2 regions of the Halomonas sp. AOP43-A1-21 genome follow, and region 2 is predicted to be linked to the other one. Evidence: riboswitches for the same ligand, from Rfam matches in the RefSeq annotation. Region 2 holds a riboswitch; the other holds the start of a gene.
What was found. Region 2 has a riboswitch for thiamine pyrophosphate ahead of tenA (thiaminase II). Riboswitches for the same ligand answer to the same signal wherever they lie in the genome.

Region 1 (7,632 bases), on a different contig from region 2:
GCTGCAGCCTCTTTAAAGCAGAATGAAAACCGACCCAGCTGGGTCGGTTTTTTTGTGTCTGGCGTCTTGCGCTAGCTCGTGTATTTATCTGTTGCGTATATACTCTGCACAAAGCGTTAAATTACCCGTCGAGCGTGCTAGTCTAGAGAGTGTTTTGAACCAGCAGACATAATCGAATTGATATCTCCAACGTGTTTGATCAGCGCGTAAACAATGCGCAGGGCAAGCTGCGTGCGAACACGCTGAGAGAATGTGGGTTTGAGAGTGTGGGTTTTATTTCCAGCGCAGATGACATCAGCAAGGGGCGGACATGGCGGCGAGGGGAGTTAAATATAATAAAGGGGCAATGGCATGGTTTGCGATATTCCTGCTATTTCTAACGGCTATCACGGCATCTGCCGCCCAGGCGAATCCGCGTTATGCCGGTATCGTAGTCGATCTTGAAAATGGCGAAGTGCTGTACTCGGAAAACGCCGATGCACCACGCTACCCCGCGTCGCTAACCAAGATGATGACGCTATATCTAACCTTTGAAGCATTGGAAAACGGCGATCTAGGCCTTAATCAGGCACTACCCGTGTCCGCTCAGGCCGCCGCCATGCCCGCCACAAAACTGTGGCTTTCGGCGGGCAGTACCATCCCTGTGGATACCGCTATTCGTGCCCTGGCGGTACGTTCTGCCAATGACGTCGCCGTTGTGCTCAGTGAATCGCTAGGCGGTAGTGAACAACAGTTCGCCCGCATGATGACCGAGAAGGCGCGCGATCTCGGCATGACGGCGACCACCTTTCGTAACGCCTCCGGCTTGCCTGATGATCAGCAGATGACCACGGCCCGCGACATGCTCACTCTCTCGGTGCGCGTCATTCAAGATTTCCCTCAGTATTATCATTATTTTGGTCTACAAGAATTCACCTATCGTGGCACGCGCCACACCAGCCATAACCGCTTGGTGGGCAGCTACCCCGGTGCCGATGGGCTAAAAACGGGCTTTATTCGCGCCTCTGGATTTAACGTGGCAACCACCGCCGTACATGACGGTCGGCGTATGGTCGCGGTAGTGATGGGCGGTTTTAGCGCCTCCTCTCGCGATACGCATATGGCCAATCTGTTGGATAGAAGCTTTATGCGCGCGGAGTTGCGTGATCATCGCAGCTGGCTTGCGGATACCAGTTTTTCACAGGATTACATGAGTTTCCCGTCAGCTACTCCGCCGATCGCCCCTTCGCGTCCCGCACCGGTTTCCCAACCTAGCCAAATGCTCGCCCGTGTGGACACCACCACCATTTCACCTAGCCCAAGCGCGATGGTGGATGAGCGTCTGGCCAAGATGACCGTTGAAGGGCCGAGCGAAGTCTCAGCGGCATCGAATTCCGACCCTTTACAGGACTTTATTCAGCGCGAACGTATCATTGAAGCACCGCCAAGCGGGCACTGGGGTATTCAGGTAGGTGCGTTTAGTCAAGAAGCTCAGGCGCAGCAGCTGGCCCAGCAGGCAGCTCAGCGCTTAACCCAGAATTTATCCGGGCGTATTGCGGTGGATACCCTTGAAGGCCAAACGCCGGTTTACCGTGCCCGTTTGGTCGCCTTGGATGAGCACCATGCCCGTGAAGCCTGCCGAGAGCTTCTGCTGCAGGGCATGGAGTGCATGGTGGTTAACGCCAGCCTTTAAAACTGTGATGCACTTTAAAGCTGTGATGTACAAAGCAGAGCAAAGCCCCCGCTAACGCTTGGTTGATTAGCGGGGGCTTTTGTTTTTAAGCCGTACCAACAACCTGGGGGCGCGCGTGACAGCGTCATTAAAAGGCATTCTTTTCATGTGCGCAGGGGTGCTTTTTTTGTGCCTCGGTGATGCCATTGCCAAGTGGTTGGGGGAAGTGCACTCCCCGCTGCAGATCATCTTCTTTCGTGCCCTCGTATCGCTGCCGCTGATTGTATTATTGGCCTACACGTCGGGCGGGCTGAAAAAACTGCGCACCAAGCGTCCTGTCGTGCATTTAGTACGTGGATTGATCTACACGGCGTTGATGGTGAGTTTTGTGATGGGCCTAACGCTATTACCTCTGGCAGAAGCTACCGCGATTGCCTTTGTTGCCCCGTTATTTGTCACTCTGCTATCAGTCCCCATGCTCGGTGAGCGGATTGACCGGCCTGTCGTCATCTTTTCACTTATTGGGTTTGTGGGCGTACTGGTAGTCGTCAGACCGGGCGGCGATGCGTTTCATCTAGGCGCGCTGATCATGCTGGCCGCGGCGCTGTTCTATGCGTTGATGATGATCACCGCACGGCGCTATGGAAGCCAGGAGCATCTATGGGCCATGGTATTTTATATGATGCTCGTGCCGTGTGTGATCACCGGACTGTGTTTGCCCTGGGTATGGCAAACGCCTGAACCGCACCACTGGCTGGGGTTTTTGGCTTCGGGCGTATTAGGCGTGAGCGCGACGGCGTTTTTAACATTAGCGTTTCGCTATACGGCGGCGGCCATTGCCGCGCCGTTTGATTACACCGCCATGCTATGGGCCGTGGCGCTTGGCTGGTGGTTTTGGGACGAAACGCCGGATAGCTGGGTATGGGTAGGAAGCGTGCTGATTATCAGCAGCGGCCTGGCGATTGCCTACCATGATCGCCGAACAACCTTGAAACGCCGCCCCTCTGCATGAAGGTGATAAAGCGGACTGCTTCAGGCAAACGCATATACATCCATCGCCAGCACTCCATGCTCGACACTATGGTGCAGCTGCTTGGCATCGCCTCCTGCGCCCATCGCCACCAGCAACGGTTGAAAATGCTCGGGGGTTGGATGGTTTCTGCGAGCTTCGGGAGCATCCTGCCAGTCAAGTAATGCGTCGCGGTCATTACTAGCCAGTTTGCTATCGACCCAATCTGCGAACTCGCCCACCCAGTCTGGCATAGCGCTGCCCATGGGCATTGTCTCGTACAGATTGTGGGTCAAGCTGCCCGAACCAATAACTAAAATACCCTCGTCGCGCAGCGTGGCAAGCTTACTACCTAGCTCGGCAAGCTCCTGATTGGACCAGCGTATGGGCAGTGAGACAGACACCACCGGGATATCTGCTTTGGGAAACATAAGCGAAAGCGGTACCCAGGCACCGTGATCAAGCCCACGCTCGACACTCTGGGCACCGAGCAGTGCCGCCAGACGCTCAGCCAGTTCAGGCTCACCCGGCGCAGGGTACTGGCACTCGAACAGCGCCTGCGGAAAACCACCAAAGTCGTGAATGGTTTCCGGCCAGGCCGTGTTGCTTACCTTGAGCGCAAGGCTCTCCCAATGAGCAGAAACGACAACGACTGCCTTGGGTGCCAGCGTTTTGCCCAGCTCGCGCAGAAACTGATGTGCTGGGGTCGGGGTGAGCGCCAGCATCGGGGAGCCGTGGGATATAAACAGGCTAGGTAACATGATGACATCTCCTAACGGTAGCCCCGACGCTCGGGCTGAGCGCCAAGGCAAAGAATAGGGCTTTCAAAAATGGAGCTTTCAAACTAGCGGAAAAAACGACCCAGGTTGAAGCTGCCGCTACCTAATCCTGCTTGAACCAGTAGCGCAACGGTCCAGAACAGCGGGAATTCCCAGCCGCCGCCTTCATTAGAGAACATCCAGCCGTTGCCCAGGTGGATCGACGTGGCGCCCAGCAGGAGCGGTATCATGGCAAGACTAACCCAGCGGGTGTAAATGCCCAGTATTAGCGCTAAGCCGCCGCCCAGCTCTCCCAGAATGGTCAGGTAAGCCAGAAAGCCGGGTAAGCCTAACGATTCGAAGTAACCCACCGTCCCCGGCAGTGTAAATACGAAGACCTTAAGCAGGCCGTGGGCCAGTGCCATTACGCCAAGCGAAACGCGAAGTAGTGCGATGGCGTGGGGTTGAATATTCGCAGGCGCAGTCATCGCGGAAGAGGGTGCATTCATGAGGATATCTCCATTGGGGAACGATGTTTCAATGAAGACACTTTACGTGGCTATGACTGAGAGATAATCGACGTTTAACGAACATCACTGTTGGGTAATAGGCGACAATCCCATGTCACGCTCCCAGTAGGGTGGGTCGCCCCAGGCAGCCGCCAAATGGTCGATGAAGCGCTCTACTTTGGCAGGTAGAAAGCGCCGGGCTGGGTAAAGCGCATGAATATCCAATATTTTTGGCGCTAGTTCGGTTAAAACCGGGATTAAACGCCCTTCAATAATGCTTTCAGTCACCAAAAAGCTCGGCTGATGAGCGATACCCAGCCCCGCTTCGGCAACGTGGGTTAATACATCACCGTTGTTGCTTTCAAGCGGGCCGTGGGTGGACAGCGTGATATTGCCAAAACGCCAGTCGCCAGGGGTCGGGCCGCTACGATAGTGCAGGCACTGGTGCTGCTTTAAAGCTTCTATATTGGCAGGGACGCCGTGTTTGGCAAGATAGTCAGGCGAGGCGCAAAACAGCATTCGGCAGCGTGTCAGGCGGCGCGCCACCAGGCTTGAGTCCGGCAGGCTGCCGATGCGGATTGCAACGTCGTAGCCCTCTTCGAGAAGATCCACCCGGCGGTCGTTCAAGTCCAGGCGTACATCCAAGCCAGGATGCTGGGCCATAAAGCTTGCGACCAGAGGAGAAAGGTGGCCTACGCCAAAGCTCATGGGCCCATTGATGCGTAATCGGCCGCGCATCTCAGAAACGCCGCTGCCGACATCGGCGGCGGCTTCATCAAGCGCTTGCACAATTGTCTGTGCATGAGCCAGATAGCGCTCGCCCTCCGCCGTTAAATGCAGGCGCCGCGTGGTGCGCTGAATGAGCCGCACTCCCAGCGTTTCCTCAAGCGCCATGACCAAGCGCGAAACCCGCGTACGGGAAAGATTTAATGCCTCGGCGGCGCGCGTGTAGCTGCCCAGTTCGGCAACTCGCATAAAGGCGACTATCGGCTCAAGCTGATGCATAAAATCACGTCACTTAAAGGCTGGGCCGGGTAAAAAGGCGAGCGGCCTGATAAGGGGCGGGCTGGCCGCAAATAGCTGAAATAACCGCCAGCCCATTTGTACCGGCACGGAAGACCTGCTCGCTATGGTCGGCCTTTAACCCACCGATGGCAACGCTGGGCAGCGGTGAGGCAGCTGCCAGCTGCGCAAGGCCCTCAAACCCGATAGGGAGCGCATGGTCACGTTTGCTCTGCGTGGCAAACACCGGGCCCAGTCCCACATAGTCTAAAAGCTCTACCGGGGCCGCTTGAAGCTGCGCAAGCGTGTTAATGGAAAGCCCGATAATAGCGTCTGGCCCCATTGCGGTGCGCGCCTGTTGAGCGGCGGTATCGCTTTGCCCGACGTGTAGCCCATCCGCACCGCTTTCCAGCGCGACCACCAAGCGGTCATTAATCACCAGCGGCACACTGCTACCGGCCAGGGCGGCCTTGAGGCGTTTAGCCTGCTTAATCATATCGGCATCGCTTGCCTGCTTATCACGCAGCTGAACAAAGCTTACGCCACCCTCGACGGCTTCAACGACCGTGCGCTCAAGGCCATAGGGTTGGCATAAGCGGGCATCCGTCACCAGATAGAGCGAAAGATCAAAGTGCATTTAACCTTTCTCCAGGCCGGTGAACGTATCAAGATCGCTTGGCGTCAGTTGATAAAGCGCATCCAGAAGCGCCACTTGGAAGCTGCCGGGGCCGGTTGCCAGCGCTCCTGCGCGCTCGCCTGCCACGCCAAAGCTTGCCAGTGCCGCCACGGTCGCCACTAACGGTGTTTCAGGCCGGGTGGCGATAAATGCCGCTACGGTGGCGCTCAATGCACAGCCAAGAGTAGTTACACGTGGCATTAACGAATGCCCGCCGGTTAGCCGCCAGTGCTGGGTGCCATCGGTCACGAAGTCATGCTCGCCGGTCATGGCGACAATACAGCCTTGCCGGTTAGCCAGGATAATAGCGGCGTCACGCGCCTCGTCGATTGAAGCCGTGGCATCGACGCCTCGACCCTGGTGGGTCAGGCCCGTCAGCGCGATAATTTCTGAAGCGTTGCCCCGAATCACGCTGGGTGAAAACGCCAGCAACTGCTGGGAAAGAGTTTGCCGGTAGCGTGTAGCGCCCACGGCAACCGGATCAAATACCCACGGGGTGTTATTTTCCTGCGCTGCCTTCGTCGCCTGCTGCATGCCCTCGGCCCAGGTTGGCGAAGGCGTGCCAATATTGATCGAGAGCGCCCCGGCCAAGCGGGTAAATTCGGCAACTTCCTCGACGGCATGCAGCATGGCGGGGGAGGCGCCCACCGCTAACAGGCAGTTAGCGGTGCTGTTCATTGCCACAAAATTGGTAATACAGTGCACCAGCGGTGTCGTGCGTTGCACGGCGAAGAGAGCCTCGCCAAGCGGGAGTGATGTCATAGCCACCTCACAGCGTAGATCGGGTGCGAAACGACACCGCGACTTCCTACGCCGGTATTATCCGGTTCAGGTTCAAAGGGTGCGTCTCAGCTCGATGATCTCAAGCGCCCCTGTCGGTAGGGCTACTATCCTAGCCTGGGGAGGAGGTGTAAAGCATCAGTGACGTCTAAAGCAGTTGCCGTCGTTCATGCAGTTCTTCAAAACAGTTCTTCACAACAGTTCTTCACGACAGTCATTTACTACGGTTATTCTCGACAGCCGCAAGGCACTAATAAACCAAATCCAGGGCGTGTTGGCGCAGAATGTTCAGGGTGGTTACTTCAAGCGCTTTCTCATGCGTTCCGGATAAAATGACCGGCGGCGCCACCCCCACGTTAGCCGCCTGCTGCCAACGGCTGGCGCATAAACACCAGCGATCACCGGGTGATAGGCCGGGAAAACCAAACTGGGGTTTAGGCGTGCTTAAATCATTGCCCTGCGCCAGAGAGTAGGCAAGGAACTCCTCTGTCATAATCGCGCAGATGGCATGGATCCCTACATCTTCAGGACCCACACGGCAAAAACCATCGCGGTAAAAGCCCGTTTTGGGTGAATGGCAGCAAGGCGTCAGGGGTTCGCCCAGCACATTTAGATCACGCGACATGTCGCCTCCAGAGTGTCAGGGCTAGAATAATCGGTATCCTGCCCACATGGTGTGTAACCACAGTTTCATCAAGCGATGGTTGCGTTTAACTATAGGCTTGTACACGGTGTCAGTTTTGTCAAAGATAACTGCTAAATCGAATCATTTAGCAGCAAAATTCGTAAGGATCCTAAGATGAGTTTTGAAGGCGAGCAGTATCCAGGCGTTGCACCCGTTGCTCCGCAGACCCAAGGTTTCCGTTTAAACCATACAATGCTGCGGGCGAAAGACCCTGAACGGTCGCTGGCTTTTTACTCGCAGGTATTTGGTATGCAGGTACTGCGTCGGCTGGATTTCGAAGAGATGCAGTTTTCGCTCTACTTCTTAGCCAATCTGGAAGCCAGCGATCAGGTGCCGGAAGATACTCAGGCGCGTACCGCCTGGACCTTCGGCCAGAAGGGCCTTTTAGAGCTTACCCATAACTGGGGCACTGAGAGCCAGGAAGACTTTGCCTACCACGATGGCAATGCCGAGCCTCAGGGGTTTGGGCATATCTGCTTTAGCGTACCGGATTTATCAGCCGCCCAGGCGTGGTTTGACGAGCACGATGTAACGTTCGTAAAGCGGGCCGATCAAGGCAAAA
Region 2 (7,044 bases):
GCATCGAAGAGGGCTTCGAGGCGTTGAAGGAAGGTGCTTACTTCAAAATGGATGCCTTCGGAATTTTCAAGGCATCTGCCAAGACGCTACCTGGCGTCATCGATAAAGCCCTGGCGCAGGCTAATATCACCCGCGACGAGCTGAGCTGTGTGGTCTGCCATCAAGCTAGCGCGCCGGGCGTCGAGCATGTGCGGCGGCTATTTGCACCGCGCAGTGAGCGTGTGATCAATATCTTTGCCACCACCGGCAACCAGATTGCTGCCTCTATTCCCACTGTGCTTGCGCATGCGCTGACCACTGGTGCGGTCAAGCGGGGTGATTATCTTTTACTGCTGGGCACGGCGGCAGGCATAAGCGCCAGCGCTATGGTGCTGCGCGTATGAGTCGGCGTCTCTTGATCACTGGAGCCACTGGTGGGCTTGGCATGGCATTGGCCCGTGAGGCGCTATTGCGCGGGCACGAAGTTCGCGCAACCGGGCGCTCACACGCCGCAGGCGAGGTATTGACGGCACTTGGGGCTGAGTTTATCGCGGCGGATTTGACACACCCGCAAACCGATCTGGCGCAGTTTGTGGCAGGCATGGATAGCATCGTTCATGCCGCTGCCTTGTCAGCCAGCTGGGGGCCGAAAAAAGCCTTTGAGCGCCACAACGTGACAATGACCGAACAGTTACTCAACGCTGCGGCGCAGAGCGGCGCGTTACGCTTTGTGCTGGTCTCTTCGCCGTCGATTTTTGCCGCCTACCGCGACCGCCTTCTGATTGACGAGCAGAGCCAGCCCGCGAAGCCGCCACTCAATCACTACGCGCGCACCAAACTTGCCGCCGAACGGCTCGTTCTGGCGCCGCGGCGCGACGCTCTGCATTGTTGTGCCATTCGCCCCCGCGCGTTGGTCGGCCCAGGGGATCGCGTGATTCTCCCCAAACTTGCCGAACTGGCCGGGCGCTCGCGAGTGCCGCTACCCAGAGGAGGGCGAGCGCTGATCGAGCTGACCGACCTGCGCGATGCGGCATGGGCAATTTGTGAAGCCGAAGCCCGCACGCCACAACTTGCCGGGCAGGCGATCAATATTTCCGGTGGCCAGCCCGTTACGGTGCATGACGTGGCTTATCGGCTGGCCAGGGCACTGGGCAAATCCCCACGGTTCATTTCATTACCGGTAGGGCTAGCCCGTACGATGGCCGTGCTTCAGGAGCAGTGGGGAATGCTGACCCGCGCCGAACACGAACCGATGTTGACTCGCTACAAGTTGGCCACCCTTGCCTATTCGCAAACCTTTGACCTGGCGCCCGCCCGACACCTGTTGGGCTATCAGCCACGCTTTGATGCCATGGCCACATTGCTGGCGCAAGCGCAGCAGCTAGCTTTGCAGGAGGCTTCATGATTCGCGTTGGTTTTCGGTGGCTGGCGCGTGGCCTTTGCCGCCACCCCGAAGCCGCAACGCTCTCCGGCGGGCGTTTCAACCCGGTGGATTTTCCCGCGCTAGTAGGCGTGATTGAACATCCCACCCGCGGGTTGTTGCTGTTCGATACCGGCTACGACCCTGCATTTCTGGAGGCGACGACCCCTTTCCCGGAACGCTTCTACCGCTGGGCGACGCCAGTTGAGGTGGGCGCGGAACACGCCTGGCATACCTGGCTTGCCGCCCATGGCATCAACGATAGCGATATTACTGCGACCATTATTTCGCACTTTCACGGCGACCACGTTGCCGGCATGCGCCACTTGGCCGAGCGGCCCATCTACTGCGCCCGCGCTGGATTGACCGAGCTGCGCGCGCCCGGGCGTTTCAAACGGGTGCGTCAGGGGTTGCTTCCCGCGCTGGTGCCTCAGGCCGCTGATGCCAACGCCCGTTTTTTTGAAGAAGCCCCCGCGGTCACGCTGCCCAGTGGCTTTGCACCCTTCAGTGAGGGGCGCGATATTCTTGGCGATGGAAGCCTGTTGGCCGTCGAGCTGCCTGGGCACTGTGTGGGGCATTGGGGGCTGGCGCTGCGCACCACGCAGGATCAGCTCATACTGCTAGCCGCCGATGCCGTGTGGCTCGGCAAGTCGATTCATGAGCGCCGCCCGCCGCCACGGCTGACCACCGCGCTGTTGGGGAACACTCGCTGCTATCGGGCTACCCTTGCCAAGCTATGCGCTGCCGCCGAGCACAACACTGAACTTACCATTCTGCCCTCGCATTGTGCCGAGAGTGCGCAACGCTTTCGAGAGTCCCATGCGCGTTGACCAACTGGCTGCCGCCTGGATGCGCACCCGCCGGGCACTGCGTTTTTCGTCTAGCCAGCTGGAGGCGCGGCGTGCTCGCCAATGGAGGCAACTACAGCCGGTGCTGGCGCGCACTCCTGCGCTGGCGGCGGTTGCCTGGGGGCCGTGGGAAGCGGTCCCGATTACCGAAATAGCCGCTCTGCGCGCTGACTACGGCGCCTGGAACAGTCTTGGCCTGAGCACGAAAACGCTGCATGCCATGGCGGATGCCGCCGAGCAGGGCCTGGCAACGGGGTCGCTTTCAGCCGGCTGGTCGACCGGTAGCAGCGGTGCTGCCCGCGGGCTCTTTTTGGCCACTTCCAAAGAGCGTGCCGACTATTTGGGCCAGAGCCTGGCGCGGCTGCTGCCCGCTCGCGCGCTGCTGGCCCGCCAGCGGTTGGCCCTGCATCTGCGCGCCAGCAACGCTCTCTACAGTGATGTTCAGCGCAAGCGCTTCGTCTTTGGTCATTTCCCATTGAACGACTCAAACGAGCAGACGCGCAGCGCGCTGGAGGCGTTTGCACCCACGATTTTGATTGCGCCGCCTCATCGCCTGGCCGCACTGGCAGAGGCGGGCATGAACCTGCCGACATTGCGCCATCTGTTTGTGGGCAGCGAGCCAATGGGAGAGGCCGAACGCGACGCCATCACCACGCGGCTGGGGTGTGCATCGCGATCGATCTATCAAGCCACCGAAGGTTTTTTGGGTGCCGAGTGTGCCCATGGTCATCTGCATCTCAATGATCATTCGCTGATCATCGAGCTTGAACCGGTGCCCGGCACGCCGGGCTATCGGCCGATCATTACCGATCTGCGCCGGGTCAGTCAGCCCATTGTGCGTGTACGCGGCGATGACTATATAGAGCTTGGCGCCTCCTCCTGCCCCTGCGGATTTGCCGGACGCATCATTTACCCGCCCCAAGGGCGAGTGAGCGACGTATGGCGCTTCGCCCAATGCACCGTAACGCCGCCTCAGGTAGTCGCCGCAATGGAGAGTGCACTGGGTGGTGATGCACTCTGGCAGGCGGAGGCCCGGTTTGAGCGCGTGGTGTTGCATCTCTCGCCCCACTGCCTGGCCCGCGACGCCGAGCGTGCCAGCGCCACGCTTATCAGTAAGTGCCAATTGCCGGTGCCGGTTGAAGTGGTGCGTGACCTGACGGGCTGGCAAGGCCCCAAACGTCGCCGCGTAGTCAGCCATCATGGCTAGGCAGGTGTTGATTACCGGCGCGCGCTCGGTGGCGGCGCTTGAGCTTGCTCGTGATTTTTCCGCTGCTGGCTGGGAGGTGCACCTGGCGGACAGCGCCGCCGCGCGAATGGCACGCTGTTCGACGCTGCCCGTCCGGCTACATCGTCATCCCGCGCCTCGGCAGCAGGGCGGTGCGTTTCGTCAGTGGGTGAGGGCGCTGGTCGAGGAGTACCGTATTGAGCTGGTGATACCCACTTGCGAAGAGGTGTTCCATTTAGCGGCGCCCAGTTTGCATGACTGGCTGGGCGACCGACTAATGGCGCCTTCGCTCGAGACATTACGCACGCTTCACGACAAGCTCTGCTTCGCACGCCACTGCCAGCAAGCGGGGTTGCCGGTACCCGAAAGCCAGCCCATAGAGAGCGCCGACCAGCTCGCGACGTATCGCACGACCTGCCACGAATGGGTGTTTAAACCACGCTTTAGCCGCTTTGGTGATCGAGCGTTGATTGCCCCGAAGGCGGCTCGCTTTGCCCAGTTGTGCCTGGACCCCGCACAGCCTTGGATGGCTCAGGCGTATATCCATGGCGAAGAGGCCTGCTTTTACGCCGTTGCCCATCATGGCCAACTCACAGCGTTCAGTGCTTACTGCTCGCGCTGGCGAATGGCGGGCGGCGCCAGCTATGCGTTTGAGCCGCTAGACGCATCGCGCCATGCCAAGCTTCACACGCTGGCCATCCAGTTGGCGGCCAGCGCCAGGCTGCACGGTCAGTTCGCCTGCGATGCCATCTTTGATGTCAACGAGAGGCCCTTTCTACTTGAATGCAACCCGCGGGCAACCAGCGGTGTACACCTGCTTGGCGGCGCAGGGCACCTTGCCCGGGCGATGGGCGATGGTATACCGGCCCCCGATACGCCGCCCACCATACGCTACCTGGGCCCGGCCATGTGGCTGTTGGGCTTGCCTACGGCGCTCCGCCATGCCCGTTTGGCCCGTTGGTGGCGCTGCCTGCGGGCAGGCCGGGATGCGGTCTCTTCCCCAGGTGACCGCTGGGTACTGGTCGGTGCCCTGGCCGACGCGGCAGGCTTCGCGCTTAACGGCCTTCTTCACCAACACTCTACCAACGCCGCCACCACTCATGATCTGGAATGGAACGGCGAGGAGCTGCCCTGATGAGCTTTCCCCAAGCGGTGCTGGATGCGTGGCATCTGGTAGCCTTGTCTCGTGATATGCCGCGCGGAAAAGCGCGCAAGGTAATGTGCTGCGATACGCCCATCGCTCTTTTTCGGACTGACGAGGGCGTTGGGGCGTTAGTGGACCGCTGCCCTCATCGCAACTACCCGCTATCCGAAGGGCGTGTGATGAATGGCACACTGGAATGCCCTTACCACGGCTGGCGTTTTGCTCGCGATGGACGTTGCGCCGAGGTGCCGGGATGTCAGGTCGAAACCGCCTGCGATGCGCGCCTGGCGGCAACGCCATTGCGGGTACTGGAGCGTCATGGAGGGATTTTTGTCGCGCTCTCGGATGCCGCGCCCGCTGAACCAGCATTCCCACCGGATCTAGGCAATCCGGCGCTGGATCACTTCTGGTGGCAGCAGGGCACTTGGCGGGGGCGCGCCTTCGATGCCATCGAAAACGTGATGGACCCCTTCCATACCAATCACCTGCATCACGGCTTTATCCGTCGCCGTGATAAGCGTTTGCCCGTGGAACTCATTGTTACCAGCCATGGCAACGGAATAGATATGAAAATTGAGCAGACCCAGCCTGATACGGGCCTGATGTCACGGTTTCTCGAGCGCGACCGCTCGCACAGCGTCTCGCGCTACTACCCGCCCACCACGGTGCAGGCGCGCTGGGAAGGTGATACGCAACTGACGCTCTGCGTCACGGCGATTTTTACGCCGGCAACCAAGGACACCTTTACGCCCTTTGCCTGTTTTTCAACGCCTAACGGAATGGCGCCTGGCTGGCTCAAACAGGCTGCCATTCGTCTGTTTCTGGCCCCAGTCGTTGCCCAGGACCGCAAAGCCCTGGAACGTCAGCACGAGGTGATGAGTCACTTTGGTCAGCCAAAATTCATCTCAGGCCCAGGCGATATCCTGAAAACTCGCTTGCACCACCTCTGGATGGGCGAGACGCTGCCCAAAGGGGAAGACCCGGCCGTGAAGGTAATGCTTTAAAGAGGGCACGCGTTGCGACTATTCGGCCAGCGTCAGCCCCATTTGCCAGAAGTCGATTTCCAGACGGGTTGCATCGCGGAAAATTTTGCTGAGCTCATTAAAGCGAGCAGGGGTGACGTCGGCCAAGCGTGCGTCCAGCCATTCAAGCTCGGCGCGCATTGCGTCTTGAAACTCCTCGCCTTCGTACATGGCAATCCAGGCGTCATACGCGTTATCCCCACCGCGCACCGTAGTGCCCTGGGCGTTGAGCCAGTTGGCAATTTCACCGTAACCCACCAGGCAAGGCGCAAGCGCCACGTGTAGGTCGAGCAGATCACCACGATTGCCGGTATCCAGCACGTAGCGGGTATAGGCCAGGGTCGCCCGCGCTTCGGGCAGCTCGGCAAGCTCCTCTTCCGAAATACCCCATTCGCGGCAAAAGCCGATATGCAGCCCAAGCTCCACATCCACGATGGCTTTCATACCTTCATGAGCCTGGCGCAAGTCGGCAAGGGTGGGGCTTTTATAAGCGGCCAAGGCATAGGCACGGGCGAAATGAATCAAAAACAGGTAATCCTGCTTCAGGTAGTGGCGAAATGACGCTTCAGGCAGCGTAGCGTTGCCAAGCTTTTGCACGAAGTCGTGCTCGATATAAGCGCGCCAGTCGTCCTGGCAAGCGGTGGTGAGATCGGTAAAGCAGTAACCCATACATCCTCCAGAGTAGTGATCCGAAGGGCAGGCGAAAAGATCGAGGAAATGGCGCGGAGGGTGGCTTGCGATCATGAGAGAGCTAGCCGGCGCCATCGCTTGATCCCTACGCCGGTACCCGCGCTGCAAACTTATGTAAGCAACAGCGCATTAGCCGGATCAGGTTCAGCGGGACCAGCGCTTGGCGCTCTAAAAGAGCATGCCCTACGCCATCTCAGCCGGATTCACCGGCACCCCGTCAAGCAGTATCCAGCGCAGTGTAGGAGGCGAGTGGGGGAGATGCAAGAGAGCGGAGGAGGGTGCTACGTGTTAATTTGAATTGATTATGTCTATCAACACTCATCATTAAAGCATAATGCAATCAGGAAGTACCGCCATTGACTACTGATAACAAGACGGGTTGGGAAGCCTTCTATTGCGCCAATCAGATGCGAGCCACCTCGCCGCTATTACGACGCGCTTTGGGGGAGGAATGCTTACCCAAAGGCAACGGCCATGCTATCGATTTAGGCTGCGGAGGCGGCATCGAAACCGCGCTACTGCTGAAGTCGGGTTGGAAGGTGTTGGCTATCGACAAAGAGCCCAACGCCATTGCGCGAGTTGAAACACTGAAAGCTGAATTACCCAGCCCTGATCCATGCGGGGCTAAGCCTACCGTTCTGCGAGCCTACGCATTTTCCCGCGTTATGGAACATGATCCTTTCAGCGCTTGAGCCGGGAGGCTTATTTATCGGGCA

Region 1: it holds a riboswitch for thiamine pyrophosphate, as region 2 does, so the genes downstream of both, thiM (hydroxyethylthiazole kinase) here and tenA (thiaminase II) in region 2, are expected to answer to the same signal.

Annotation. Positions count from the first base shown of each region.
Region 1 is NZ_JBQSWC010000017.1:38,835-46,466, forward strand. Features, by position in the region: gene ACT3R7_RS11005 (D-alanyl-D-alanine carboxypeptidase family protein) at 347-1,672, shown strand; gene ACT3R7_RS11010 (DMT family transporter) at 1,788-2,663, shown strand; gene ACT3R7_RS11015 (dioxygenase family protein) at 2,684-3,421, opposite strand; gene ACT3R7_RS11020 (DoxX family protein) at 3,505-3,927, opposite strand; gene ACT3R7_RS11025 (LysR family transcriptional regulator) at 4,012-4,932, opposite strand; gene thiE (thiamine phosphate synthase) at 4,946-5,566, opposite strand; gene thiM (hydroxyethylthiazole kinase) at 5,567-6,367, opposite strand; TPP riboswitch at 6,394-6,489, opposite strand; gene ACT3R7_RS11040 (DUF2237 family protein) at 6,636-7,010, opposite strand; gene gloA (lactoylglutathione lyase) at 7,185-7,632, shown strand, end outside.
Region 2 is NZ_JBQSWC010000038.1:1,505-8,548, reverse strand. Features, by position in the region: gene ACT3R7_RS17815 (3-oxoacyl-[acyl-carrier-protein] synthase III C-terminal domain-containing protein) at 1-383, shown strand, start outside; gene ACT3R7_RS17810 (NAD-dependent epimerase/dehydratase family protein) at 380-1,384, shown strand; gene ACT3R7_RS17805 (MBL fold metallo-hydrolase) at 1,381-2,229, shown strand; gene ACT3R7_RS17800 (cell division protein FtsA) at 2,219-3,454, shown strand; gene ACT3R7_RS17795 (ATP-grasp domain-containing protein) at 3,447-4,607, shown strand; gene ACT3R7_RS17790 (Rieske 2Fe-2S domain-containing protein) at 4,607-5,620, shown strand; gene tenA (thiaminase II) at 5,639-6,307, opposite strand; TPP riboswitch at 6,394-6,555, opposite strand; gene ACT3R7_RS17780 (methyltransferase domain-containing protein) at 6,685-7,020, shown strand.